DNA from 4 places in the Streptacidiphilus alkalitolerans genome. Region 1 is predicted to be linked to each of the others. Evidence: riboswitches for the same ligand, from Rfam matches in the RefSeq annotation. Region 1 holds a riboswitch; each other region holds the start of a gene.
What was found. Region 1 has a riboswitch for cyclic di-AMP ahead of ACEZDG_RS24685 (C40 family peptidase). Riboswitches for the same ligand answer to the same signal wherever they lie in the genome.

Region 1 (7,044 bases):
GCCGACCGCCTGGCTGATCGCGGCGGCGACCCTGTGCACCTACCTGGAGTTCCCGCTGCTCTTCGGCCAGTTGGCGGAGTTCCGGCCGCTGGGGGTGCTGGTGCTGTGCACCAGGAACCTGCTGCTGGCGACGGCCGCGACGGTGTCCTGCCGACGGCTCTGGCGGGCGACGGTCCACCAGAAGAGCGGCTAGGTCTTCGACTTGGCGGCGGCCAGCAGATCCTGGCGCCACAGTGCGGTGAAGGCGGTGAGGCCGGTGCCGAGGGTGCGGCGCAGCGCGGCGTCCACCGCCGCGTCCTGGCCGCCGCTGCCGCCGGTCGCGGCGACCGCCGCGTAGAGGGCGACCAGCCGGGGCTCGCCGTGCCGCTGCACCACGCTGCGGCAGGCGAACCAGGCCTGCTCGTACGCCTGCGGCAGCCCGCTCGCCGAGCCGTCGAAGGCGGGGTCGGCCGGCAGCGCGGCGGGGATCCGGCCGGCCGCGACGTCGGCCAGCAGCTCCGGGGCGATCTGACGGGGCGTCCGACCGGTGCCGAGGTAGCCGGTCCAGTTGGCGGCGCCCTCGGAGAGCCAGCGCGGGGTCCACTGCTCGGTGATCGCCCGGGTGGCGACATGGGTGGTCTCATGGGTGGTGACGACCCGTCGGCCGAGCGCGTTGAGGCTGTCCCAGACCTGCGGGTTCACCGTGATCCGCTCGGTGCGGCCGGCCTCGGACGGGCCCAGCTCGCCGGTGGTGACCGCGGCGATGGAGCTGTAGCCGAGCGGGTCCACCCCGAGCAGCCGCCCGAACTGGTCCGAGCCCAGCGGCGCCAGCAGCACCGTCCGCTCGCCCCAACCACGGCCCCAGACCGCGCTGACGGCGGGGACGGCGCGGTCCGCCTCGTCCGCGATGGCCTGCAGGGTGCTCTGGCCGCGCAGGCCCAGCACCAGGCAGCTGCGGCCGTGCACCACGGTCACCGGGCCGAGGTCCCAGAGCTGGGTGTCGCCGCCGGGGTGGTCGCTGTCGGAGCCGAGCAGCCAGCGGCCGTCCTGCCGGGTGAAGGTCAGGTACTGGGTGGCGGTGACCGGCTCGGTGTCGAAGCCGGAGAGCCGGTAGGCCAGCTGCACCCGGGCCGCGCGGCGCTCGGTCTCGGGCAGCACCGGCGGCAGCGGGTAGGCGTCCAGCGCCTGGATCCGGTACTCCCAGCCCGCCAGCGGCACCTGGGCCAGGTTCGCCAGCATCGCCGCCTGGCTGTCCCGCAGGGCCTGTGCGGCCGCGGGCACGGTCGCGGCGAGCGCGGCCTGGTCCCTGGCCAGCACGGCGGCGGCGCGGCGGTCCAGGAGCTGCTGGATGCCCTGCCGGACGGCGGTGTCGCCGCTGCTGTCCGCGGTGGCGGCGTGGGACACCTCGTCGGCGGCCGGCTCGGCAGCCGCCGCACGGCGGTCCTCGACCCGGTCGTGCCAGGCCGCGCCGCCGAGGCCGCCCGCGGCGAGCAGCGCGGCGCCGCCGATCAGGACGGCTCTCCTGCCAGTCGCCATCGCCCGCACTCCCTGCGACCCCCGCTGGGGTCAGACCCGGACCACTCCCGCCACCGGCATCGAGTTCACCGGCTCGTAGCGCACCCGCGCACCCGGGTAGGGCGCGTGGATCACCATCCCGTTGCCCGCGTACATGCCGACGTGGTGGCGATCGTTGTAGTAGATCACAAGATCTCCCGGCCGGGCCTGGGACAGCGGGATACTGCGGCCCGCGTACATCTGCCCCTGCGAGGTCCGCGGCAGGTGCACCCCGGCGTGCTCCCAGGACCAGTACATCAGCCCGGAGCAGTCGAACGCCCCGGGCCCGGTCGCCCCGTAGACATAGGGCCGGCCCAGCGCGCTGCGGGCGGCGGCCAGGGCGACCGCCGCGCGACTGGACGCGGGGCCCTGGTCCGGTGGCAGCGCGGTGTCGGCGGCCTGGGCGGCGGCCCCGGCAGCCGCGTCCTCGCTCTGCCGCAGGGCGTCCCGCTGCGGGGCGGTGAGCCCGGCCAGCAGCGCCCTGGCGTGTCCGAGCTGCCGCTGCACCTGGGCCTTGCTGCCCGCGATGGACTGCCGCACCGCCTCCAGCTGGGCCAGTTGGGAGACCGCCTCGGCCCGGTCCTCGGCCAGCTGCCGCTGGTCGTTGCGCACCTGCAGCAGCCGCTGCGCGGTGGTGGCGTCCACCTGGTCGGCGTTGCCGGCCTGGGCCAGGAACTGGTCCGGGTGGGCGCTGAAGAGCAGCCGGACCAGCGGGTCCATCCCGCCGCCCGCCCGGTACTCGGCGCCGGCCACCTCGCCCATGGCTCCGACCATGGTGTTGATCCGCTGCTGCTCGGCGGCGACCCGCTGCTGCAGCAGGGCGGAGCTGCGCAGCAGCGCGCCCTCCTGCTCCCTGGCCCCGTCGTACTGCTGCCCGGCGACCTCGGCCCGGGAGTAGAGGCTCTGCACCTGCTGCCGGACGTCGTCGGCCGAGGCCGGGGCAGGCTTGGCCCCGGGCGCCGGTGCGGCCAAGGCGCTGCCGCCCGCGGCCAGCATCGCGGCGGTGGCCGCCGCGACCGTCACCGCGGTACGGGAGAGCGCCGCCACTGCGGAGTACTGGCCCATGGGTCGGGCACGTCGGTGGGACGCCACGCGGGCGGCCTCCATTCGTCCGGTGCCGGCCCTGCCCGCGCGACGCCGGCTGCGTCGGCCCAGGATGTCCGGCGGTCCACCGGTGCCGCCCGGAAGGGCGGTCGACGACACGGTGGGCCGAGCGCAGACGTTAGCGAGTCCGGCGCAGCTAGTCCAAACCCCCGCGATAACGAAAATTCGGACGAATGATGCACTGCTATACGAAAGGCCACGTCGCCGGGGGTGGAGCCGGACACGGCAACGGGCCCGTACCCCCCTGGGAGTACGGGCCCGTACGGCCGTTTGAGCGTGTGTCAGCGCGTCGGTGTCGCTGGGAGCTCAGACCCGGCGCATGGCGTAGATCGAGCCGATGTAGCTGAGCTTCTCGTACTTGACCACGGTGCCGGTGTGCGGGGCGTGCAGCACCATGCCGCCGCCCGCGTACATCCCTACGTGCGAGTCGCCGTTGAAGAAGATCAGGTCGCCGATCTGGAGGTCGGCGGTGGAGCTGACGGCGGTGCCGACGTCGACCTGGTCGTAGGTGGTGCGGCCGATCGACACGCCGGCCTGCTTGAAGGCCCACTGCATCAGACCGGAGCAGTCGAAGGAGCTCGGCCCGGTGGCCCCGTAGACGTACGGGTCACCGAGGCGGGTCTGCGCGGCGTGGAAGGCGGCCATCGCGGTGCCCGAGCCGGCCTTGCTGGAACCGGGGTCGTAGGCGGAGCTGCTGTCGGTGCTCTCCGGGTTGCTGATCGCGGCGCGCTGGGCGGCGGTCAGCGAGGCGAGCTTGGCCTTGGAGGCGGCGAGCTTCTTCTGCACCGAGGCCTTGGCCGCGGCGAGCTGCTTGCTGGTGGCGTCGAGCGCCTTCAGCTTGCTCTCGGCCTCGGCCTTCTCGCGGTCCAGGGTCTTCTGCTCGGCCGTCAGCGAGGACAGCAGCGAGGCCTGGCTGTCGGTCACCTGCGTCATCGTGGACGCCTGGTTCAGATAGTCGGTCGGGTCCGCGGAGAGCATCAGCTGGACCGAGGGGTCGATCGTCCCGCTGCGGTACTGCGCACTGGCGACCGCGCCGAGAGCCGCGGACTTGGCGCTGACCGAGGCCTGCTGCCGGGCGACCTGGTCCTGCAGGGTGCTGACCTGCTTCTGCAGCGTCTGCTGGGTGGAGACCGCCGCGTCGTACTGCTGGATCGCCTTGTCGGCGTCCTCGTTCTGCTGGGCTATCTCAGCCTTCAGCTGCGCGGTGGTCTGCTTGGGGGCCGCCTGCGCCGACTGGGTGGCGGTGGCGGAGAGCGCGACGGTGGTGGCCGCGGCGGCGGTGAGCACGGACACCCGCGCGCGACTGGGACTTTTCGGACGACGATGGGACGCCACGAAGGCGAGCTCCTTCTTCCTACGGCCGCCTACCGGGTGAGCTGACGGGTTCGGGCTGGAAGACGTGCCCTACAACGCTTCACCGGCGGACCGGCCTGGCGCTGATTCACCCCGGGGGAAACTTGGTTCCCCGGCTCCGAACTGACGGCCCTCCCGTGGTCGCTCCGCTGGGTGCGGAACAGCCGGCCGTGCGGTCGAACTCGGCGGAAACCGCCGCTGCCACCCTGATGGGTGATCGACTTCGCGGTGGTTCGATCGCTGACACTAGTGACCCGAACGTGATCTATTCAAATCCTTGTAAGTAAAAACTCTTTTAGGTTTCGAAAATGCATCGGATCGACGACCGAACGTAGTCGCTGAATGACCATCCGATGCTGACATGGCGCCCAAATCGGTCATCTGACCGAGACCGCTGAGACCCGAGTGACGTGAGTCACAGGACGGGTAAACAACCGTCAGAAGCGGCGAATGGCAACGATCGAGCCGAAATAGGACAGCGGCTGGATGTCCACTGTCAGGCCCGGGTGCGGAGCGCTCAGCAGCATGCCGTTCCCGGCGTACAGGCCGACGTGGTCGCCGCCCATGTTGACGATGATGTCGCCCACCTTGAGGTCCGAGTAGGACACCCCGGTGCCGACGTGCTCGTCCGAGTAGGAGTAGTGCGGCAGCGAGACGCCGGCCTTGCCGTAGGCCCACATCACCAGGCCGGAGCAGTCGAAGACGTTCGGGCCCGCGCCGCCGGAGACGTAGGGGGCGACATTGACCTTGCTCATCGCGGCCAGCATCGCGGTGCGGGCGGTCGCGGAGATCCCGGAGAGGTCGATGTCGGACACCGACATGTAGCTGCTGCCGGACGAGGGCGGGGTGTAGCCGCCGCCACCGGAGGGCGCGTTCACCTCGACCCGCTGCTTCGGGGTCAGCGCGTCCAGGATGCCCTGGGCGTGCTTGAGCTTCGCGGCGATGGCGGCCTTGGACTTCTGCATCTGCTTCAGCAGCACCTGCTGGGCGCCCAACTCCTGGGCGGCCTCGGCCTTCTCCGCCGCGAGCGAGTGCTGCTGCGCCACCAACTGGTCCAGCAGGGCCGCCTGGTTGCTGTTGATCTGGTCCTCGTCGGAGGCCCGGTTCAGGTACTCGGTCGGGTCGGTGGAGAGCATCAGCTGCACGGCCGGGTCCACCGAGCCCTGCCGGTACTCGGCGCTGGCCACCGAGCCGAGCACCGCCATCTCCTTGTTCACCACGGCCTGCTGCCTGGCTATCTCGTCCTGAAGGTTGTTCACCTTCTTCTGCAGCGCCTGCTGCTGGACCTGTGCGCCGTTGTACTGCTCCGTCGCCGCGGCGGCCGCGTTGCGGTCCGAGTCCACCTGCGCCTTGGCCTGACCGGTGGTGGTGGTCGGCGCGGCGTTGGCCGAGGTCTGTGCCGAGAGCGCGACCGCCGTCGCCGCCGCGGCCGTGAGGATCGTCACGCGGGCACGGCCGGGCTGCTTCAAACGACGGTGTGAGACCACGGAGCCGGGTTCCCTTCAGGACGACACAGAAGTTCGAAGGGAAACACTAGTGAGGAACGTGTGAGCTTGTCGCCCCCGTCGGGAACTCCGACCGGTAATGCCCCTAATGTCCGCTACAGGTAAGAGGTTTGAACCGCGGCCCACGGCCTCACGTGCGGATCAGCCGCCGCAGCAGCATCGCCGAGGGCACCGGACGGGCCCCCGCCTTGCGCACACCGTCGGCGACCTCGCGGTCGGTGGAGACCACCACCACCGGACGCCCCTCGGGCTCGGCCCGGACCAGACGGCGGATCAGTTCGTCGGCGGTCTCGCCGGAGCGGCTGAACAGCACCCGCACCCCGCGCGGCGGCGCCATCGGGACCGGGGCGTCCAGGTCCTTGCCGTCGAAGACGCAGGTCACCTCGGCCCGGCTGTGCATGGCCAGCATGGAGAGGCCGTTCAGCAGCCGGGCCCGCTGCTTCTCCAGCGGCAGGGTCGGATAGCCGCTCTTGGTCACGTTGTAGCCGTCCACCAGCAGATGGGTGTGCGGCAGTGCCAGCAGCTGGTCCAGCAGCGCCGGGTCGTCCGCGTCCAGCGCCCGTCTGGCCACGTCGTGCGGGGAGGCGGACACCGGCAGCACCGCCTCCACCGTGTCGGCCGGGCGGCCCTCGGACAGCGGGGGCAGGCCCAGCTCACGCTGCAGCCCCTGCGCGCCCTGCAGCACCACGTCGAGCAGCAGCCGCAGCCGCATGTCCTCGGCGCTCCGCCCCTCCCTGGACGCCCTCCTGGACGCCTCCAGCGCGGCCTCCGCCTCGGTCAGCCGGTGCTTCAGCCGGCGCACCTCGCTGTCGACCGCGCCGCGCTCGGTCACCCCGGCCGAACGCAGCGCCTCCAGTTCGGCGGTGACCTTGCGGGTCGCCGCCTCGGCCCGCTTGGTGTCCGCCTCCAGGCTGCGCAGCCTGCGGCGGAGCGAGTCCCGCTCCTTCTTCGCCTCGTCCAGCTCGGCCCGGCCCCGGTCGGCGTCGGTCCTGCTGGTCTCGCGCAGCGCGGCCAGCTCCACCTGGAGCTTCTCCACCAGCCTGGTCGCCTCGGCCGCGGCGCCCTCGGACTCGGCCCGCTCGACCTCCTCGCCGGCGTCGCCGACCAGCTTGCTCCAGCCCGGCGGGCGCAGCAGGTACGCCACCGCGGCGACGTCCTGGGGGTCGGCGGCGGCCGGGACCTGTCCCGCCTCCAGCGCGGCCACCAGGTCGGGCTGGCCCAGCCGGACCCTCTCCGCTATCCGCGACCGGAAACCGGGCTCGGTCTCCAGCGCGGCGGCGATCGCGGTGGCCCCGCGCCGGGCCCGCTGCACCGGGGTGAACTTGGCGTACGGGCGCAGCCGGTGCGGCAGCTCGGCGGCGGGCACGGCGGCCAGGCCGTCCGCGGCGATGCCGACCACCCGGCGGCGCACGCCCTCGGGCAGCGGCCGTTCCAACCGCTCGGCGGCGTCGGGAGTGGGCTCGGCGGAGTCGGACGCGGCGGCGGGGTCGGGCTCGGTCGGGGCGGCCGGGTCGGCGTCGTCGGCGTTCGCGGGGTCGGCGAAGGGAGG
Region 2 (7,044 bases), on a different contig from region 1:
CGCGCTGCAGTTCACCCTGGTCAACCTGGGGATGGGGATCGGGGCGATGATCGGCGGCCAGATCGTCGACGTCAGCCGTCCGACCAGCCTGACGCTGCTGTTCACCATCGAGGCGCTGATGTTCCTGGTACTGGCGGCGGTGACCGGCAGCGTCCGGATCCCGGCGGCGCCGACCGACGCGACCGCCTCCGCTGCCCCGGCCGCGGGCGGTCCGCGCTCGGACTTCCGCACCCTGCTCGCCGACAAGGCCATGATCCGGATCTGCGTGCTGGCCGGGCTGATCTTCTTCACCTGCTACGGCCAGTTCGAGTCCGGCGTCGCCGCCTACGCCACCGACGTGGTCGGCACCTCGCCGTCCGTGCTCGGCCTGGCGCTCGGGGTGAACACCCTGGCCATCGTGGCGCTGCAGATGATCGTCGTGCGGATCACCGCGCGCCGCCGCCGCAGCACCGCGATCGCGGCCACCGGGCTGGTCTGGCTCGGCGCCTGGACCGCGGCGGCCGTGGCCGGCCTGGTCTCCAACGGGACCGTGGCGACCGCGGCGATGCTCTCCGTCTACATGCTGTTCGGCGTCGGCGAGGCGCTGCTCGCGCCGACCCTCGGCCCGATCATCGCCGACCTGGCCCCGGCGCAGCTGCTGGGCAGCTACAACGCGGCGTTCTCGCTGGTGAAGCAGGTCGCCGTGGCGATGGGCCCGGCGGCCGGCGTGCTGCTGGTCGGGGCCGGGCTCTCGCCCGCGTACCTGCTGGTGATGGCCGGCTCGACGGTGCTGATCGTGGTGCTGGCGCTGCGGCTGCGGAAGCAGCTGACCGGCCCGCAGGACAACGCGGTGCGGCGGCAGCGGGTGGTGGCCGGTTCCAGGCCCGCGGACACGCTGGAGCCCCGGCTCGCGGCCTGACCGGCCCGGGCCGGCGGCCCGGTTCCCGGCGCCCCGGCCCGACCGGCCTGCCGGTGAACAGCGGGCGGCTGGGTGGTGAACAAGAGCCGCACGGGGGTTGAGGGACTACAACGCTGTAGTACTTTCTGACTGCCCAGCGATTCGATCCCCCTGCCGAAGGCCGCAGATGTCCGTCCTCACCTACCCAGAAGCGATCGGCGTCGGTCTGCTCCAGGGCGTCACCGAACTGTTCCCGGTCTCCAGCCTCGGCCACAGCATCCTGGTGCCGGCCCTGCTCGGCGGGCACTGGAAGGCGGACCTCAACGTCTCCGCCGCCGACTCCCCGTACCTGAACGTGCTGATCGGGCTGCACCTGGCCACCGCGCTGGCGCTGGTCGTCTACTTCTGGCGGGACTGGGTCCGGGTGATATCCGGCCTGTTCAGCTCGATCCGGCACCGGCGGATCGAGACCGTGGAGGAGAAGCTGGCCTGGCTGCTGATCGTGGCGACCATCCCGGTCGGCATCGCCGGCCTCGCGCTGGACAAGGTGTTCCGGGAGTCCCTGGGCAAGCCGATCCCGGCCGCGATCTTCCTCACCCTCAACGGTGTGGTGCTCTACGTGGCCGAGCGGCTGCGCCGCGGCGGCACCGGGCGGCGCCGGGCCGGGGACGACCCGGTCGTCCCGCTCGCCGGTGACGAGGAGGTGCACCCGGACGTGCTGTCCGACCGCCGGATCACCAAGCTCCGCTGGGGGCAGGCCCTGGTCATCGGCGCGGCCCAGATCCTGGCCCTGCTGCCCGGCATCAGCCGCTCCGGAGTGACCATCAGCACCGGGATCTTCAAGGGCATGCGGCACGAGGACTCGGCCCGCTTCGCCTTCCTGCTGGCCACCCCGGTGATCGGCGCGGCGGCCCTGCTCAAGGTGCCCTCGCTGATGGGGCACGAGGGCGACGGCATCCGCGGCCAGGTGCTGGCCGGGGCGGTGGCCGCGTTCGTGGCCGGGTACATCGCGGTGCGCTTCCTGACCAAGTACTTCGAGACCAGGACGCTGACCCCGTTCGCGATCTACTGCTTCGTCGGCGGCCTCGGCAGCCTGGCGTACCTGACCCTGGCCTGAACGCCGCGCGCAGCGCCGCCGGTGTCCCTCGTACGGGTGGTCGAGCGGCGCGTGTACCGGGAGCTGGGCGGTTCCTCTGCTCGAATGATCGTCTGAACGTTCTGAACGTACCCGGGCGAGAAGAGGCGCGGCTGATGACCGGTCGAGGGCCAACGGCCGCACTGTCCGCGGCGGTCGCCCTGACGCTGCTGCTCCTGCTCAGCGGCTGCGTCGAGGTCCGCGGCACGGCCGTGCGCGGGCAGTCCTCGGGCCGGTCCGGATCGGTCTCCAACGACTCCCTCGGCCTGGCCCGGCCCTTCCTGCCGCTGCCGGCGGTCACCCCGGCCGCCGTCCCCGACGGCTACGACCCCGGCGCCGACGCCGCGGCGGACATCGCCGCCGCCCAGGCCGCCTCGCACGCCGACGGGCGGCCGGTGCTGCTGGACTTCGGCTCGGCCTGGTGCCAGGACTGCCAGGCGCTGACCGCCCTGGTGCGGAACCCCGGCGTGCACCTGATCCTGGCCCGCAACTACCACACGGTGACGATCGACGTCGGGCACTACGACCGCAACATGGACCTGGCCGGCCGCTATGTGAGCCTGCCCGGCAGCGGCATCCCGGCGCTGGTGCTGCTCGGCGCGGACGGCACCCCGAGCCGTCCGGCGGGCGCCGAGCAGTTCGCCGACGCCAGGAGCCTCAGCTCCGACCAGGTGGCGAACCTGCTGGTGGACTGGCTGTACCCCGGGAACTGACGCTCCGTCCCCAACTGCACCCCCGGAATCTCTTGGATTCAACCGTCACTAGGATTACCTTTCTATAACGCGGGGCGAAGTTCAGCCGTTCGACGGACGGCGTCGCACTGCGATCGCCTAATCCTGTTTCTGGGAACCGGGGAACCACGTAACTCTGGGGTGAATCAGCCGAGGTCTGGCTGTAGGGGACCTTCCTCTCCGAACCCGTCAGCTAACCCGGTCGGCGAGAGGGAAGGAAAGGAGTACGCCGAACGTGGCGTCGCACCAGCCCACTTGGGCACCCGTACAGTCCACGGCCGTCCTCGGGTTCGCGGCCATGGCCGCCGTCGGAGCCACCGGCTTCGCCGCGGTGCCCGCACAGGCGGTGGACAGCTCCGCGAGGGGCGGCACCCTGCTGCTGGCCCAGGAGCACGACCAGGACGAGTCCGTCGCGGCACCCGCGACCGACCCCGGTCTCGCGCTCACCGAGCGGATCCAGACCCAGGCGGTCCAGCAGCGGGCCACCGCCGAGGACGCCGCGCGGCGCCAGGCGGCGCAGCTGGCGGCGGCCAAGCACGCCAGGGCGCAGCAGATCGCGGCGGAGGACCAGGCCCGTGCGGCGGCCGACCAGGCGGCCCGGACCCGGGCGGCTCAGGAGCAGTTGTGGGCGCAGCAGGCGCAGGCCGAGCGGGCCCACGCCGAAGCGGCGGCGGCAGCGCAGGCGGTCGGGCCGCGGCTCGGCACCCTGGTGGCCCCCGTCGCCGGTTCGGTCCCCGGGGCGGGCTTCGGCCAGTCCGACTCCTTCTGGGCGCATCTGCACACCGGTCAGGACTTCGCCGCCCCCACCGGCACCCCGGTGGTGGCGATCGGCGACGGCAGCATCACCTCGGCGGGTTGGGCCGGCGCGTACGGCTACCGGGTGGTGCAGACCCTGGCCGACGGCACCGAGCTCTGGTACTGCCACCTCTCCGCGATCGGCGCGGGCGCGGGCGCGGTGACGGCGGGTCAGCCGATCGGCCGGGTCGGCGCGACCGGCAGCAACGTCACCGCTCCGCACCTGCACCTGGAGGTGCGGCCGACCGGCGGCGAGCCGGTCGACCCCTCGACCTGGCTGGCCGGGCACGGCCTCGCCCTCTGAGGCCGGTTCGCGATTGGGCCGACTGAGGGTCGGCCGCCCCCCTGAACACCGAGGGTCCCGCTGACACCCCCCCGACAGCGGGACCTTCGGTATGTCCGGGCTCAGCCCCGGCGGTCGACCGCCGCCCAGGAGGCCAGCGCCACCCCGGAGGACACCACGGCCACCGAGGGCCAGGCGCCCAGCTTCTTCGCCAGCGGGTGCGAGCCCGCGAACGCCGCCGCGTACAGGCCGGTCAGCGCGACCGCTGTGGCCGGTCCCGCGGCCCGCTTCCACTGGGTCGCCGCCACCGCGCCCGCCCCGAGCAGGGCGAGGCCGCCGAGTTCGCGCCGCTTCGTCGCCCGGGCGATGCCGAAGCCGCCGACCAGGCCGCCGGCCGCGACCAGGGAGGAGGGGATCCGTGCCATGGAAGTGTGTCCTTGTCTCAGTCGGTACTGGGTCTCAGTTGGTTCTGGTGTTGTGCAGGTGCAGGCCGATGTAGCCGATGTAGATCCGCCCGGTTCCCGAGCAGTCGTCGTGGTAGTGCAGCCGCGGCGCGGTGCCGCCGCCCCCTATCCGCAGGTGGGCGCCCATGAAGACCTTGCCGGCCGGGTTCACCTCGACCGGGACCGGCAGCTCGCGCTCGCCCTTCCACTTGCCGTTGGTGCGCACCGTCCGGGACTCGTCGCGGATCACCTTGCGGGGCGGGAAGACATGGCAGTCGGCGGGGGTGTTCTCGCACCATCTGCGGAAGTCGCCGCCCGACTCGCCGTGCACCGCGGCCTCGGCGTAGTCCTGCAGCGCCAGCAGGGCGTCCCAGGCCATCCTTACCCAGGTGGGGTGGTCGGTCTGGTCGTCCAGCTCCTTGGCGAGGCGGTGGTCGCCGGTGAAGGCCAGCAGCGGGAACTCGTCCAGCCGCTCGACCAGTTCGGCGAAGGAGACCGGGTCGACCCGCAGGCTGTCCGGCAGCGTCCGCGGCGCGGCGTCGCCGTCGGCCTCGGCCAGGCGTCCGCGCAGCGAGCGGACCTGGGTCCTGGCCTCGCGCAGCTCGCTGTACTGCTCGTCGTACTCGGCCGCGAGCTGGGACTCGCGCTCCTCCGCGGCCCGCAGCCAGCGGCGTACCTCCTGCAGCTCCTCGGCGCGGGCGCGCTCCTCGTGGACCTCCTCCTCGTGGTGGTCCACCAGCAGCGACCCCGGCTGGACGCCGTCGATCTCGGGGCTGCTCTCGATCGGCCCGCTGGTCCGGCCGCCCGCGCGCAGCGGCGGCAGCCCGGCCAGCGCGTCCGGCAGCGGGGACTGCACCGCGAGCCGGCGCGGCAGCCAGGCCAGCAGGCCGCTGGCGCGGCGCAGGTCGGCGTCCAGGGTGTGCCGGCCCATCACCCGGTGCCGCTGGGCCTCCGGGGCCCAGGCCGGGTCAAGGCCGGGCAGGTAGGTGCGGACCGCGCCGCCGTACACCCGGTGGTGCTCCAGGGCCCGGTTGAAGTCGCGCTCGGCGCCGGGCGCCAGCGCGTACAGGACGGCCAGCCCGGCGCAGCCGCGCAGCAGCGGGTCGACGGTCTCGGCGAGCCAGTCGTCGAAGTCGGTGCGGGGCGGGGTGCTGGCGACCACGATCGGCATCCGCCGGTCCGGGTCGCAGAGCTCGTCCAGCACCTCGTCCACGTCACCGCGTTCGATCACCGTGGGCAGGCCGTGCAGCCTGGCCGCGCCCGGATGCTCGCCCTCGGTGGCGGAGAGCACGTCCAGCAGGCCCCTGGCCAGGGTCGGCACCGGGGCCTTGGTCGCCGAGGAGCCGCGGACCGGCAGTTGCTCGGCGTCGAGTCTGATCCAGGTGGCGCCGGTCGGCGGGGTGCTTACGGTCAGTGAGGTCTGCCAGATTCCCTGGGGCGTGAACTCGCGTAGTCGCCAGCGCGCGACCGACTCCTTGGCGCCGGTCGCGCCGCGGATCCGCTCCTTGAGGGCGCAGTCGAGCACGGCCTGCGGACCGACCCGGTGCCGACCGTCCTCGGCGCCCGGGTCGTCGTAGTGCTGCGCCTTCAGCCAGTGTCTGACCTGCTGCCCCGCGAGGGTGACCGTGTCCCGGTGGCTGTGTCCACTGGCCACGGCCATGCGATAGATGCCGTCTGTCATCCGCTGGCCTCCTGACGCGTCTCGGCGTCACTGCACGTTGCGTGCGGGTGTTAAGAGGGACAACGTGGAGAGGACCTCCGATGGTTCCGGTGCGATCAGCTGGAGGCGTGAGCAGGGGTGGTGCGCGCCGTTATTCTGCGCCGTCCGACCCGGTCCGCGCGGTGGTGTCGGCGGGTTCCGGGTGTTGCGGTTGCTGCGGGAGGGGCTGCTGGGGCTGCGGCTGGGCGGGGCGGTACTGCTGCGGCAGCGGCTGCAGCGGCTGCGGGCCCGGGTAGGCCGGCGGGCGGAACCCCGGCTGCGGCTGGGCCGGCAGGTACGGCGCGGGGGCCTGCGGCTGCGGCGCGGGGTAGCCGGTGGTCCGGTAGCCGGTGGGACGCGCGTACGGGCCCGGCTGGGCGTACGGCGCGGGCTGCGCGTACGCCCCGGGCTGGGCGTACGGGCCCGGCTGCGGGTACGGGCCGGGGGCCTGGCCGTACGGGCCCGGTGCGGCCGGGTACCTGCCGGGGCCGTAGCCCGGGCGCGGGCCCTGTGGGTAGCCGTAGCCGTACGGCCGCCGCGGCTGCGGGTGCTTGCGGTACCACTCCTGCGCGCCGACCCGGACGAACACCTCGGCGACCCGCTCGCGCCGCTCCCACAGGTGGTGCAGCAGCTCCTGCTCGCGCTCGGTGAAGTCCGCCCCGGCCAGCCCGCGCTCGGCCCGCTGCCGCAGGAACGCCAGCGAGGTGGCGAAGCTCAGGTACTCGCCCATGGTGCGGGCCCCGTCCTTGCCCTGCACGAACCGGGCCAGCTCCTTGGACTGCCGCCGGGTCCGCACCGTCGACAGCACCAGCGGCACCTGCGGCGCGAGCCAGCCCGCCGCCACGTACACCGGCAGCTGGCGCTCCACCACCAGCAGCTCGCTCCGCCGGGACCACACCACCAGCCAGACCATCAGGCCGAACACCGGCACCATGAAGAGGAAGTACACACCGAGGAAGCCGAGCCCGCCCAGCGCGGAGGAGCCGTTCCAGGTGCCGTGCATGAACATGGCGCAGACCCAGCCGCCGATCGGCGCCAGCACCATCAGCCAGCGCCTGCGGGTCATCGCCGCGACGCCGAA
Region 3 (7,044 bases), on a different contig from region 1:
AGTGACCACGGCGAGCACCTCACCGAGAACGAGGCCGCCGCGATGGCCTTCATCCTCCTCTTTGCCGGATTCGAGACCACGGTCAACCTGATCGGCAACGGCCTCTACGCCCTGCTCACCCACCCCGAGCAGCGCGCCCGGCTGCAGTCCTCGCTGGCCCGCGGCGAGACCGCCCTGCTCGCCACCGCGGTGGAGGAACTGCTGCGCTACGACGGCCCGGTGGAGCTCGCCACCTGGCGCTACGCCACCACCCCGCTGACCCTCGGCGACCAGGAGATCAACACCGGCGATCCGGTCCTGGTCGTCCTGGCCGCCGCCGACCGCGACCCGTCCCGCTTCGACCGGCCGGACCTGCTCGACCTCACCCGCCGCGACAACCCGCACCTGGGCTTCGGCCACGGCATCCACTACTGCATCGGTGCCCCGCTGGCCCGGCTCGAAGCCCAGTACGCGCTCGCGGCCCTGCTCCGCCGCCTTCCCGACCTCACCCTCGCCGCCGAGCCGGCCGACCTGCGCTGGCGCGGCGGCCTGATCATGCGAGGGCTCCGTCAACTACCAGTCAACTTCAGCTAGCCGGACCGCCGGGGACGGTGATGTGGATCACCAGATGCCCCCCGAAGACCAGCACAAGACCGATCGCCAGCACCAGCAGCCCGAACGACTTCCCCTTGCCGCCCATCAGCAGCAGCGCCCCCAGCGCCACCGCGACCAGGTCCACCCCGGGAGACCCCTGGACCAGGAAACCGAGCGCGTACTGGATGAACTCCGAAACTTCCATGGTCCTGTCTCCCCTGTTGGTGGAACTGGCGGCCGTCGTCATGCCGTGGCGCAACTCGTGGGATGCGGGAGGATTGGGATACGTGGAAGCAAGGCATCATCGTCATGGCCGTCACGCGGATCCCCGGATCAGTCAAGATCCAGTCAACTTCTCTGGTGGCTGGCCCACTTGGCTGCAATGTCCTGTCAAGTAGATGCCGAACATGAATGATCCATAAACGACTTCATCCCCAACTCATCAAGCCCAGCCGATACCTGACTGGAAGTTGTACGCCCGAAGCGGTGGCTGCCCGAGAGGCCGAGTTCTCCGGTTGACTGGTTCGCCAGCTGGTAAGTAATCAATTGTCCCAGGACTGACCAGTCATGTCCGAAAGTTGTAGGCTCGAAGGGGAGGTCATGGAGGCAGTTGTGAACAGTGCGCCGCGCTCGTCACCGCAGAAGCTTCAGCATGTCTACGACAGGCTTCGCGAGGAGATCGCACGCCTGGGCCCCAAGGCCAGACTGCCGTCGCAGAACGAGCTGGTGAAGCAGCTCAATGTCTCCCGCGACACGGTGCAGCGGGCACTGAAGTGGCTGCAGGAGGAGGGGCTCGTCCACTCGGTCCAGGGCCGGGGGACCTTCGTGGCGGAGCTGACGGCGGTTGGGGCCGATGCCGTGGAGGGGGGCGGCCCTGTGGCCGAAAGAGCCGACAGGCTGAAACCGGCCTTCAAGGGTCTGGGCGACTACCTGAAGGGGGCGTTCAAGGAGAAGGACGTCACCATCGACTTCTTCGGCTTCACGGCGGAGACCCTCTCCATGGTCCTCAAGGAGCGTCTCTTCGAACTGCGTCTCGCCGACAGCGGCAGCCAACCCGCGTCGCTCACCATTCGGCTGCTCCTGCCGGCGATGGGCACTCACCTCGCCCTGCCGCGATCGATCGAGGACCCGGCCGACGAGCGCCCGTTGGACCGGCTCCGGGAGTTGACTGCCCGACTCGTCGGAGACCTCAGGGTCTCCCTGCGCGACGCTGCCGGCCGTCAGCTGATCGAGAAGGCCGACCTTCAGGTGCGCACCGTGCGGATGACCCCGCAGGTGAAGCTGTACATCATCAACAGGACTGTGGCGTTGATGAGTTGGTACGAGATCCAGCGGAACACGGTGGATGTTCCGGCATCGGACGACAGTGGTGCGGTCGAGCACCTGCCCATCCACGACCTGATGGGAGTCGACGCTCTCCTCATCCCGCAGCTGCCGGCCGCCGTGCCCCTGGCCCAGCAGTGGTTCGACTCCCAGTGGGACGCCTCGCCGGATGATTCGGCGCCGGACGGCGCCGGCGGCGGGGACGCACTGGCCTGAAGCCGGAGTTGCGCGGACACTCGTGAGGTGACTCCCGGCCCTGCTTCCGAGCTGTTCCAAGGCGCGACCCATGTGCTGTTCGACTTCGACGGTCCCTTGGTGGACCTCTTCGCCGGGCACGGGGCCCCTGGAATAGCCGCCACCCTGCTTGAGAAGATCAGGGCCGAGGTGGAGCTCGCGGGGACGGAGTTCCCCGATGCCACCGACCCCCATCGCATCGTGGCCGAGTTGCACGGCGTTCTGACCCGTTGCCTCCTGCTCTCCGACGAGCAGGCGTCGCGACTTGTCGACATCGCCCAGCGCGCACTCGTCGCGGAGGAGCGGATCGCCGCCAAGTCCGCCGCGGTCACCGCGGGCGCGGCGGCTCTGGTCGACGAACTCCGGCGGCTCGGCTGCGGCCTGGCCATTACCAGCAACAACTCCGCCGAAGCCATCCATGACTTTCTGGCGGGGCGGTCCGGAGACGGATTCAGAGAGGCATTCGGACGTCATGTCTACGGGCGAGCCCCCGAGCCGTACCTCATGAAGCCGCATCCGTCCTGCGTGCGCCTCGCGCTGGCGGGTCTGGGCTGCACGGCAGAGAGCCGGATTCTGATGATCGGCGACTCGGCGTCCGACTTCAAGGCGGCCACAGCGGCGGAGTTGGGCATTCAGTTTGTCGGCTATGCCCCCAATCGCCGAAAAATAGATCTGCTGCGCGCCTCCGGAGTCGACCATCTGGTCGAAAGCCTGCATGACTTGCTGCGGGGTAGGAGTTTCTGAGAGAGGCGACTTTTTCGGATAAAGGAACCGTGACCATGTGTCACCGCCCGGCGTTTCCCCACTAGTGTGTTTTCAAACCTGGTCGGAGCCGCGCAGGGGAGAAACGGTCGTCCACATGCCTCGGGAGTCGCCATCAACAGGACGAGTGAATCCGCCCAGCCGGTAGCTGCCGCATATCAGCAGCTGGTCGACTCCGTGCGCTTCCGGGTCGTCTCCACAGGCGGTTTCCACAACGACAACTACCGTGTGCACCTGACCGAACAGCAGGCGCGACCGCTCGGACTCGATGCCGACACCACCCTCCTGGTGCGGGTCAGGCGCCGGAAGCCGGAGCTGGTTCGGCGGTTCTGGCCGGACGAGGCCGTGCTGCTCCGGCAGCTGGCCGCGGTGCGGGACGATCCGACGGACCAGCGCGAGATCGACGGGCCGGAGGTGCTGCACAGCAGTGAGGACGGCGCGTCCGTGCACCTCTACGTCAACGGTGCGGAGTTGGCGCAGGGCTGTCCCGACGGCGAAGCCGTCCCTGAGCACTATGTGGAGCAGATCGCCCGGTTCTTCGGCCGTCTTGTGCGCTTCGGGGAGAAGGACCTCCCGCGCCTGCCCAAGGGGTGTCCGGACAACGGGGACTCCACCGGATTCCTGCGGAGCCTGGTGGCGTTCGCCCAGGAGGAGCTCTGCGAGGGCAACCAGAAGGAGTTCGGCGAGCTGTTCAGCGCGTTGGGGGTGCCGGACGATGCCATGGCCGGCTTCGGACGCGGTCTGCCGCCGCTGGTGAGTCGGCCGTTCGCGCTGCTGCACACCGATGTCCACCGGCGGAACATCATCGTCGACGAGCACGACCAGTTGCGGTTCGTGGACTGGGAGCTGGCGGCCTTCGGTGATCCACTGCTCGATCTCAGCACGCACCTGCGCCGGATGCGCTACCCCGCCTGGCAGGAGGCGCAGGTGGTCGACGCCTGGCGGCGGGCGGTCGGCGAGGTGTCCCCCGCCCATACCGCCGGCCTCGCCCACGACCTGCCGATCTATCTGGCGTACGAGCGGGCGCAGTCCGTCTACCCCGATGTGATCCGCGCGGCGCTCAGTCTCGGCGCGCTGGCGGAGGAGCCGGCGCTGGACCGGGCCGTGTCCCGTACCCGGGCCGCGCTGCTGGCGGCGGCGGGTCCGCTCGGCCTGGCGGAGGTTCCGGACGCGGAGGGGATCCGGGGACCGCTGCTCAAATGGCACCACTCCCGCTGGTTCGAGCGTTCACTGGAACGCCGGGCCCGCTGACCGGCCTTCAGCGACCGGAGGGACTTGTGGTCATGGAGTGCCTGTGTCTAGCCTGCCGGGAACGTCCGCACGCGCGGGCGACCGCCTCGCGGGACGCCGAGTCCTGTCCAACCGGGGGGCGGAACCCACACTCGTCAGTTGGGCAGGAGCGGGGGACCCAGGTAAGTCGCCGCAGCTCACAAGGCCGCGGCTTGGGGTGAAGACGCATCAGCGTCCGGGCTACCTACCGGCCCGAACCCGACAGCTCACCTCGCAGGCGTCGGAGAGGGAAGCTGCCATGCTCTTCACCACTGCTGTCGCCGGCCGCCATCGCAAGCCGCGTACCAGCAATACCGCCCGGATCGTGGCGACCGCGGGCCTCGGCACCGCCGGGATAGCACTGCCGCTGATAGGCGCGACCAGCGCCTCCGCCGCGTCCGTGTCCACCTGGGACAAGGTCGCCAGTTGCGAGAGCGGGGGCGACTGGTCCATCAACACCGGCAACGGCTACTACGGCGGACTGCAGTTCTCCGCCTCCACCTGGGCCGGCTACGGCGGCACCTCGTACGCGTCCACCGCCGACCAGGCCAGCAAGGGCCAGCAGATCACCATCGCCGAGAAGGTGCTGGCCTCGCAGGGCCCCGGCGCCTGGCCGGTCTGCGGGCCGAGGGCGGGACTGTCCCAGGGCGGCGCGCCGGCGTCCGTCGACACCACGTCGTCCAGCAAGCCGACGGCCGCGGCCACGGCCAAGCCGAAGCACAGCAGCGGCAGCAGCACGACCACCGCGCACACCGCGAAGAAGAAGACCGCCTCCGCGCCGAAGCACGCCGCGCCCGCACCCGCGGTGCGGCAGGCGGCGGCCACGCACAAGATCGGCCACGGCGACTACACGGTCAAGCCGGGCGACACCCTGTCCGGCATCGCCGCCTCCGCGCACCTCAGCGGCGGCTGGACGGCGCTGTACCGGGAGAACAGGACCACCGTCGGCGCCAACCCGGACCTGATCTTCCCGGGTCAGCGGCTCGAAGTCGGCTGACCTGAATCCGGTCTCGGACCGCGGCCCCTGCTCGCCGGGTGAACTACTGGTGAGTAGGGGCTCCGTCAGGTGAGACAGCCGCGAGGTGCGCGCGGCCCGGCCGCCCGCTGCGGCTAGGCTCTTGGGGTAAGCACCCCGCGCGTGAGAAGTTCACCGCCTCCCCAAGGAGATGCCTGTGCCGTCCATCGACGTCGTCGTAGCCCGGGAGATCCTCGACTCACGAGGGAACCCCACGGTCGAGGTCGAGGTCGGCCTCGACGACGGCAGCACCGGGCGTGCCGCCGTTCCGTCCGGCGCCTCGACCGGTGCCTTCGAGGCCCTCGAGCTGCGTGACGGTGACAAGTCCCGTTACTTCGGCAAGGGCGTCGAGAAGGCCGTCCTCGCCGTGATCGAGCAGATCGGCCCGGAGCTGATCGGCTACGACGCGACCGAGCAGCGCCTGATCGACCAGGCCATGCTCGACCTGGACGCGACCCCGGACAAGTCCTCGCTCGGCGCCAACGCCATCCTCGGTGTCTCGCTCGCGGTGGCGCACGCCGCCTCCGAGGCCAGCGACCTGCCGCTGTTCCGCTACCTGGGCGGCCCGAACGCGCACGTCCTGCCGGTCCCGATGATGAACATCCTCAACGGCGGCTCGCACGCGGACTCCAACGTCGACATCCAGGAGTTCATGATCGCTCCGATCGGCGCGGCCTCCTTCACCGAGGCCGTCCGCTGGGGCGTCGAGGTCTACCACACCCTGAAGGGTGTGCTGAAGGAGCGCGGCCTCTCCACCGGCCTGGGCGACGAGGGCGGCTTCGCCCCGAACCTGGACAGCAACCGCGAGGCGCTCGACCTCATCGTCGAGGCCATCAAGAAGGCCGGCTACACCCCCGGCAAGGACGTCGCGCTGGCGCTGGACGTCGCCGCGTCCGAGTTCTACAAGGACGGCGCGTACGAGTTCGAGGGCAAGTCGGTCTCCGCCGCCGAGCTCACCGACTACTACGCCGAGCTGGTCGCCGCGTACCCGCTGGTCTCCATCGAGGACCCGCTGTTCGAGGACGACTGGGAGGGCTGGAAGGCGCTCACCGCCAAGCTGGGCGACAAGGTGCAGATCGTCGGTGACGACCTGTTCGTCACCAACCCGGTCCGCCTCGCCCGCGGCATCAAGGAGGGCGCGGCCAACGCGCTGCTGGTGAAGGTCAACCAGATCGGCTCGCTGACCGAGACCCTGGACGCGGTCGAGCTGGCCCAGCGCAACGGCTTCCGCTGCATGATGTCGCACCGTTCCGGTGAGACCGAGGACGTCACCATCGCCGACCTCGCCGTGGCCACCAACTGCGGCCAGATCAAGACCGGCGCCCCGGCCCGCTCCGAGCGCGTGGCCAAGTACAACCAGCTGCTGCGCATCGAGGAGATCCTCGACGAGGCCGCCGAGTACGCCGGCCGCGGCGCGTTCCCGCGCTTCCAGCCCGCCGCCGACTGACGACGCGTCGTGCTGCACCGGTGCCCCGCTGCGAACACCCTCTAGGGTGGGGCGGCGGGGCACCGGCACATCCGACCCGGCACATCAACGGGAGGCGAGTACGTGAGCAAGGCAAGCGGCAGTCGCAGGCCGCGCTTCACCGGCCGCGCCGCGGTGCTCGCGCTGGTGCTCTGCTCGCTGATCGCCGCGCTGGCGTACCCCACCCGGCAGTTCATCGCCCAGCGGGCCCAGATCGCCCAGCAGCGCGCCGCGGCGGAGCAGGCCCAGGCCCAGGTGGACGAGCTGCGCCGGGAGCGGGCCCGCTGGCAGGACCCGGCGTATGTGACGGCCCAGGCCCGCGAGCGGCTGCACTACGGCTTCCCCGGCGAGACCCCGTTCACCTCGGTGGACCCCAGCCCGAGCGTCTCCGCCTCCGCCTCGG
Region 4 (7,044 bases), on a different contig from region 1:
CCTCGACGGCTTCCAGGTTGGCGGAGATGTCGTCGCGGATGGCGGTGTGCGGGCAGCAGCCGGTCTCCACGGCGGTGATCCGCTCGGGCGGCAGCACGGCGTTGCGGAGGAGGAACTCGGCGTCCTCGGTGGTGTAGATGTCGTTGGTGACGACGGCGAGGGAGAGTTCGTCGCGCAGTTCCCGGCAGAGGGCGGCGACGGTGGCGGTCTTGCCGGAGCCGACGGGGCCGCCGAGGCCGATCCGCAGGGCGCGGCGGTTGCCGTCGCTGCCGAGGGGCTCGGCGCCGGGCAGCGGGGCGGGGAGGTCGTGGTCGCGGTGCATGGGGCTCCTAGGAGGCGAAGAGGCGCATGGTCCAGGCGGCGTGCTGTTCGGCGTAGAGGTCGAGCAGCGGCGCGGACGCGGCGGGGAGGGCGTCGATGTCGGTGTGCGCCTCGGTGGCGGCGTGGACGGCGCGGGCGGTGACCTCGGCGAGGGGTTCGGCGAGGCGGGCCAGGACGGCGGTGGCCTGGAAGGGGTCGAGGCCGAGCAGCCGCACGCAGGCGGTGACCGGGCCCGAGACGCTCTCGTAGGCGGCGGCCGAGGCGGCGTCGGCGGGGACGAGTCCGGCGGCGGCTGCGGTGAGGCCGAGGACGACGGGCTGGTGGGCGCCGCGGGGGCGGTCGGTGGCGAGGCGGTCGAGGGCGGGGTCGGGCCAGACGGTGCGGGCCGCGCGGATCAGCTGGCGGCCGAGGCGGCGGGAGGTGGCGCGCAGGGCCGGGGAGGGGATCCGCGCGTCGGCGGCGGCGTCGGCGCGCAGCGGGTCGAGGCCGCCGGCCGCCGCCGCGGCGAGCGCGGCGGCGGTGAGCCCTGCGGTGTGCAGCCGGCCCAGGCAGAACGCCTGGAGCGTGGCGGTGTCGTGGATCCGGCCCGCCTTGACGGCGGCTTCGGCGCCACCGGAGTGGGCGTGGCCGCCGGCCGGGAAGCGGCCGTCGGCCAGGACCAGTAGGGCGGGGTTCATCAGTGCCTCAGAACAGGAAGTAGCGCTGGGCCATGGGGAGTTCGGCGGCGGGTTGGGGGTCGACCACCTCGCCGTCGATCCGCACGGTGAAGGTGTCGGGTTCGACGGTGACCTGGGGGCGGGCGGTGTTCTCGTGCAGGTGGTCCTTGGTGACGCCGCGGGTGTTGCTGATGGCGGTGAAGGTTTTGCTGATGCCGAGGTCGGCCAGGCGGTCGGCCAGGTTGTCGTCCAGGGCGGACTGGGTGACGAAGTTGAGGGAGTTGGCGGAGGGGGCCCGGCCGATGGCGCCGAACATCGGGCGGGGCAGCACGGGTTGGGGGGTGGGGATGGAGGCGTTGGCGTCGCCCATCTGGGCCCAGGCGATCTGGCCGCCCTTGATCACCAGATCGGGTTTGACGCCGAAGAAGGCCGGGTTCCAGAGGACCAGGTCGGCGAGTTTGCCTTTTTCGACCGAGCCGATGTCGTTGCTCAGGCCTTGGGCGACGGCGGGGTTGATGGTGTATTTGGCGACATAGCGACGTGCGCGGAGGTTGTCGGCGCGACCGTCGCCGGGGAGCGCGCCGCGGCGGCGCTTCATCACGTGGGCGGTCTGCCAGGTGCGCATGATCACCTCGCCGACCCGGCCCATCGCCTGGGAGTCCGAGCTGATGATCGAGATGGCGCCCATGTCGTGCAGGAAGTCCTCGGCGGCGATGGTCGAGGGGCGGATCCGGGATTCGGCGAAGGCCAGGTCCTCGGGGACGTTGGGGCTGAGGTGGTGACAGACCATCAGCATGTCCAGGTGCTCGTCCACGGTGTTGCGGGTGTGCGGACGGGTGGGGTTGGTCGAGCTGGGGAGGATGTTGAGCTGGGAGACCACGGTGATGATGTCGGGGGCGTGCCCGCCGCCGGCCCCCTCGGTGTGGTACGCGTGGACGCCGCGTCCGGCGATGGCGGCGAGGGTGTCGCCGACGAATCCCGCTTCGTTCAGGGTGTCGGTGTGGATCGCCAGTTGGGCGCCGGACTCCTCGCAGACGTTGAGGCAGGCGTCGATGGCGGCGGGGGTGGCGCCCCAGTCCTCGTGGATCTTGAAGCCCAGGGCGCCCGCCCGGAGCTGCGCCCTCATCGAGTCGGTGTTGACGGTGTTGCCCTTGCCGAGCAGGCCGAAGTTGACCGGGTAGTGCTCGGCGGCGGCGAACATCCGGGCCAGGTGCCAGCTGCCGGGGGTGATGGTGGTGGCCTTGGTGCCCTCGGCGGGTCCGGTGCCGCCGCCGAGGATGGTGGTGATGCCGGAGGCGAGGGCCTCCTCGAAGATCTGCGGGCAGATCAGGTGGACGTGGGCGTCGATCGCCCCGGCGGTGAGGATCCTGCCGTTGCCGGAGATCACCTCGGTCTCCGGGCCGATCACCAGGTCGGGGTGCACCCCGTCCATGGTCTCCGGGTTGCCGGCCTTGCCGAGGGCGGTGATCCGGCCGTCGCGGATGCCGATGTCGGCCTTGATGACGCCCCAGTGGTCCAGCACCGTGGCGCCGGTGATCACGGTGTCCGGGGTGCCCTCGGCGCGGGAGGCGCGGGACTGGCCCATGGACTCGCGGATGACCTTGCCGCCGCCGAACACCGCCTCGTCGCCGCCGGCGCTGAGGTCCTGCTCGATCTCGATCAGCAGGTCGGTGTCGGCCAGCCGGATCCGGTCCCCGGCGGTGGGGCCGAAGAGGTCGGCGTAGCGCCGGCGGGAGAGTCGGAGGGCGGGGTCAGTCATCGAGGCTTCCCTTCGTCTCGCCGCGCAGGCCGAACACCTCGCGGCGACCGCCCAGCGGGATCAGCTCGACCTCGGCCGGGATGCCGGGCTCGAAGCGGACGGCGGTGCCGGCCGGAATGTTGAGGCGCTGCCCGCGGGCGGCGGCCCGGTCGAACTCCAGACCGGGGTTGGCCTCGGCGAAGTGGTAGTGCGAGCCCACCTGGATCGGCCGGTCGGCGGCGTTGACCACGGCGAGGACGGTGATCGGGCGGTTCGGGTTCAGCGCGATGTCGCCGGAGCCGAGCAGGATCTCGCCGGGGACCAGGGGGGCGGTCATGCGATCGGCTCGTGCACGGTGACCAGCTTGGTGCCGTCCGGGAAGGTGGCCTCGACCTGGACGTCGGGGATCATCTCCGGGATCCCCTCCATCACGTCCGCGCGGGTCAGCACGGTGCGCCCGGAGGCCATCAGCTCGGCGACGGTGCGCCCGTCCCTGGCTCCCTCGAGGATGTGGACGGTGAGCAGGGCCACCGCCTCGGGGTGGTTCAGCCGCAGGCCGCGCTCGCGGCGGGCCCTGGCGACGTCGGCGGCCACATGGATGAGCAGGCGTTCCTGCTCGTGCGGGGTGAGTCTCATCGGCGAGCACCTCGGGGCGCGTCCCATGCCGCGGCGGCCTGGGGAGAGGACGCGGGCACGCCGTCGTGCCGCGGGTGGCCCTCCGGCGCGCGGCGGGGGTACCGGACGTGGACGGCGTCGCACACGGGCCGCACTGCCCGCCGCCGTCAGGTCCGATCCGCGCCCGGGGGTGGAGATCGTGTGCGGTCACGTTAGCGGACCGAACCGGGCCTCCGGCAGGGGCGAAGGGGCCGGGAGCCGCGACACGCCGAACGCATTCCGTTTGTCGGAACAGCCTCATGGAGGCCCGAATGTGAGGCGTCGTCATTTCCCGAAGATCACTCGGACGAGTGATCTTCTGATGCCATAAATGACCGGATCGAGGATCGGTAAATCAGCCATGATCACCGGAAGTGCGCAGGTCAGAGGCTATTCCCAAAGCTGGTGTGAAATTGCTCAACCCTCTTGTAAATACCCGGAATTCATTCCTCCGAACGCGCAGTGTTCGCCTCTGGACACGCTGGGAAACCTCGGGTGACAAGAGTCACAAAAGGCCGTTCGGACGTGAAGATCCCATAAAAAACTGGCAATACTGTCCGCCGAACAGCAAAAGTCCTCGCCACCCTGGCGGGGCGGTCCGACCGGACGCCGAGTCTCGCCACCGGTCGGGCGCCAGGTGCACACACACCTGACAGGCGAGAGCGGGAGACCCAATCAGGACGGAACGGCTGGACCGTTCCTTGGGGTGAAGCCACGTGCGTGGCCGGGCAGCTTTCGGAGCCCGAACCCGACAGGGAGACCTTTCGTAGGCGGTTCCGGAAGGAAACGCATGACTGCGTCCGTTCGCACCCATGCCCTGAAGCAGGACCGCACCGCCGGCAGGAACAACAGCCGCCGCTGGCGTGCAGGCGTCACCTCCGTGCTCACCCTGGCCGCCGTGGCCGGTGGCACCCTGCTGGGCAGCGGCTCGGCGGACGCCGCGACGATCGAGGCCAAGGCCCTGAACATCGCGGCATCCAAGCACGGCGACCCGTACCGCTACGGGTCCGCGGGCCCCAACCGCTTCGACTGCTCGGGGCTGACGTACTACTCGTTCAAGCGCGCCGGCAAGACCCTGCCGCGCACCGCGCAGGCCCAGTACAACAAGGTCCACCACATCTCCAAGGCCAGCCTGCGCCCCGGTGACCTGGTGTTCTTCCACTCCGGCCGCTCGGTCTACCACGTCGGCATCTACGCCGGCGGCGGCAAGATCTGGCACGCTCCGCACACCGGTTCGTACGTCAAGCTGGAGAAGATCTGGACCAAGTCGGTCTACTACGGCCGCATCTGATCACTCCCCCGGGTAGACCACCCCGATCTGCGCCCGGGCGGTGTCCAGGATCTCCATCACCTCGACCGTGTCCTGCCAGCGCATCAGCGGGCTCTCCACCAGGCCCTCGCGCAGGCAGCGCATGGCCTCCTCGGCCTCGTGCACAAAGCCGATCCCGGTGTAGGGGATCCGGAAGACCTCCGGCTCCACGTCGTCACCGGTGCCCCGGTAGAGGCTGAACGAGTCCGGGCGCAGGAACAGCGGCGGCACCTCGATCCGGCCCGCCGAGCCGCCGACGAAGGCGCGGCCCGGCGTGGCCGAGGTGATGCCGCAGCTGAGCGTGGCCAGGGCGCCGGAGTCGTAGCCGAGCAGCAGCGCGGTGTTGGCGTCCACGCCCTCCGGGGTCAGCGAGGCCCAGGCGGACACCGTGGACGGGCTGCCGAGCAGCAGATGGGCGAAGGAGACCGGGTAGACGCCCAGGTCCAGCAGCGCTCCCCCGCCCAGCGCGGGGTCGCGCAGCCGGTGCGTGGGCGCGAAGTCGCCGGGGAAGGCGAAGTCGGCGTGGACCGTGCCGACCTCGCCGATGGCGCCTTCGGCGACCAGGTCGAGCAGCTTCCTGATGGCCGGGTTGCAGCGCATCCACATGCCCTCCATCAGAAAGGCGCCGTTCTTGCGGGCCAGCTCGGTCAGCGCGCGGGAGCTGGCGGCGTCCAGGGTGAACGGCTTCTCGCAGAGGACGGCCCTGCCCGCCTCCAGGCAGAGCGCCGTGGCCTCGTAGTGGGCGTGGTGCGGGGTGGCGACGTAGATGATGTCCACGCCGTCGTCGGCGGCGAGCTCGGCCCAGCTGCCGTGGGCGCGGGCGATCCCGAAGCGGTCGGCGAACGCCTGTGCGGACTCCTGGCTGCGTGAGCCGACCGCGACGACCTCCGCGTCGGGCAGCAGCTGCAGGTCCTGGGTGAAGTCGGCGGCGATGCCGCCGGTGGCGAGGATGCCCCATCGGATCTTCTGAGTCATGGGCCCATCCCATCACCCCCGGGTGAGCGACGTGAAGGCGCGGGGGCGGCGGGTCCGTGCCGTCTCCGCAGGGTGCGGCGTTAGCAGGGCATGTCTGTCTTTCATCGCGTCGTCGTGCGTACAGTCCTCGCAGCCGCCGCCGGGCTACTGCTGGCCGGCTGCGCCGCGCCGCCCGACGCCGCCCGGTCCCCGTCCCAGGACATGCCCCCGGCCGCCGCGGTCCTGTCCGCCGCGGCGCCGACCACCGGGCTTTCCGCGTCCGCCGGCGGCTACTGGCTGGTGTCGGCCACCCCTGAGCCGACGGCGGTGCGCGCGGTCGACTACCGGTTCCAGGTGCTCGCCCCGGACGGCAGCGCGGTGACCTCCTTCCTGGGCGGCGACGACAGCGCCCGGGTCTACGCCGTCCGCTCGGACCTCACCGGGCTGCGCCGCACCGTCCCGGCCAACCTGGGCGAGGGAGTGTGGAGCGCGCGGCTCGGCGAGCTGGACCCCGGCCTGTGGCGGATCTATGTGGCGTTCGCACCGGACGGCGGCCCGGGGTCCAGGCTGCTGCTGAGCCGCACCCTGACCGTCCCGGGCCCCGGGGAGACCAGCCCGCTGGACCCGGTGTCGGCCACCGCCTCGGTGGACGGGCTGACGCTGCGGCTCGGCGGACGGCCGGTGGCCGGCCGGCCCGCGCTGCTGCGGCTGACGGTGACCCGGCCGGCCGTGCAGCTGGAACCGCTGGACGGCGGCTACGCCCAGCTGACCGCGGTCAGGGACGGCGATCTCGCGCTGGCGCCGTTCACCCCGCTCACCCCCGCGCTGGCGATGGCCGGCGGGCCCACCGCCGAGTTCCGGGGCCGCTTCCCCGAACCGGGCGCCTGGCGGGTGTTCGTCCAGTTCCGGACGGAGGGTCAGCAGCACACGGCGACGTTCACCGTGCGGGTGCGGTCCCGGTGATCAGCCGCACCGCGCGGGCGATCTGATCGTCCGTGAGGTCGGCCCGGGCGGTCAGCCGCAGCCGGGACCAGCGGTCGGGGACCGACGGCGGGCGGAAGCAGCCGACCAGCAGCCCCCGTTCGCGGCAGGCGGCGGCCCAGGCCAGCGCCGCCTCCGGGCTGTGCACCCGGACCGACACCACGGCCGCGTCCGGTACCGAGACGTCGAGGCCGGCCGCGGCCAGCCGCGAGGACAGTTCCCGGGCGACCTGGCGGGCCCGCTCGGCGCGTTCCGGTTCCTCCCGGAGCAGCCGCAGCGCGCCCAGCGCGGCGCCGACCGACGCGGGGGCCAGGCCGGTGTCGAAGATGAAGGTGCGGGCGGCCTGCACCAGGTGCTCGATCACCCGGCGCGGGCCCAGCACCGCGCCGCCCTGCGAGCCCAGCGACTTGGACAGGGTCACCGTCGCCACC

Region 2: linked by a shared signal. The riboswitch ahead of ACEZDG_RS12230 (M23 family metallopeptidase) and the one ahead of ACEZDG_RS24685 (C40 family peptidase) in region 1 are both predicted to bind cyclic di-AMP.
Region 3: linked by a shared signal. The riboswitch ahead of ACEZDG_RS27040 (transglycosylase family protein) and the one ahead of ACEZDG_RS24685 (C40 family peptidase) in region 1 are both predicted to bind cyclic di-AMP.
Region 4: linked by a shared signal. The riboswitch ahead of ACEZDG_RS17690 (C40 family peptidase) and the one ahead of ACEZDG_RS24685 (C40 family peptidase) in region 1 are both predicted to bind cyclic di-AMP.

What each region holds. Positions count from the first base shown of each region.
Region 1 is NZ_JBHEZX010000011.1:223,423-230,466, forward strand. It holds gene ACEZDG_RS24670 (glycosyltransferase 87 family protein) at 1-193, shown strand, start outside; gene ACEZDG_RS24675 (hypothetical protein) at 190-1,515, opposite strand; gene ACEZDG_RS24680 (C40 family peptidase) at 1,546-2,625, opposite strand; gene ACEZDG_RS24685 (C40 family peptidase) at 2,944-3,930, opposite strand; cyclic di-AMP (ydaO/yuaA leader) riboswitch at 3,983-4,132, opposite strand; gene ACEZDG_RS24690 (C40 family peptidase) at 4,428-5,435, opposite strand; gene ACEZDG_RS24695 (NYN domain-containing protein) at 5,626-7,044, opposite strand, start outside.
Region 2 is NZ_JBHEZX010000005.1:16,611-23,654, reverse strand. It holds gene ACEZDG_RS12245 (MFS transporter) at 1-898, shown strand, start outside; gene ACEZDG_RS12240 (undecaprenyl-diphosphate phosphatase) at 1,065-1,994, shown strand; gene ACEZDG_RS12235 (thioredoxin family protein) at 2,129-2,725, shown strand; cyclic di-AMP (ydaO/yuaA leader) riboswitch at 2,830-2,966, shown strand; gene ACEZDG_RS12230 (M23 family metallopeptidase) at 2,979-3,842, shown strand; gene ACEZDG_RS12225 (hypothetical protein) at 3,944-4,246, opposite strand; gene ACEZDG_RS12220 (hypothetical protein) at 4,281-5,945, opposite strand; gene ACEZDG_RS12215 (PrsW family intramembrane metalloprotease) at 6,076-7,044, opposite strand, start outside.
Region 3 is NZ_JBHEZX010000013.1:218,866-225,909, reverse strand. It holds gene ACEZDG_RS27065 (cytochrome P450 family protein) at 1-573, shown strand, start outside; gene ACEZDG_RS27060 (hypothetical protein) at 566-778, opposite strand; gene ACEZDG_RS27055 (winged helix-turn-helix domain-containing protein) at 1,174-2,112, shown strand; gene ACEZDG_RS27050 (HAD family hydrolase) at 2,140-2,874, shown strand; gene ACEZDG_RS27045 (phosphotransferase family protein) at 2,941-4,143, shown strand; cyclic di-AMP (ydaO/yuaA leader) riboswitch at 4,266-4,417, shown strand; gene ACEZDG_RS27040 (transglycosylase family protein) at 4,421-5,158, shown strand; gene eno (phosphopyruvate hydratase) at 5,334-6,623, shown strand; gene ACEZDG_RS27030 (FtsB family cell division protein) at 6,726-7,044, shown strand, end outside.
Region 4 is NZ_JBHEZX010000007.1:81,694-88,737, reverse strand. It holds gene ureG (urease accessory protein UreG) at 1-322, opposite strand, end outside; gene ACEZDG_RS17710 (urease accessory protein UreF) at 330-1,001, opposite strand; gene ACEZDG_RS17705 (urease subunit alpha) at 1,006-2,736, opposite strand; gene ACEZDG_RS17700 (urease subunit beta) at 2,729-3,040, opposite strand; gene ACEZDG_RS17695 (urease subunit gamma) at 3,049-3,351, opposite strand; cyclic di-AMP (ydaO/yuaA leader) riboswitch at 4,006-4,157, shown strand; gene ACEZDG_RS17690 (C40 family peptidase) at 4,160-4,660, shown strand; gene ACEZDG_RS17685 (Gfo/Idh/MocA family protein) at 4,661-5,653, opposite strand; gene ACEZDG_RS17680 (hypothetical protein) at 5,768-6,595, shown strand; gene ACEZDG_RS17675 (8-amino-7-oxononanoate synthase) at 6,570-7,044, opposite strand, start outside.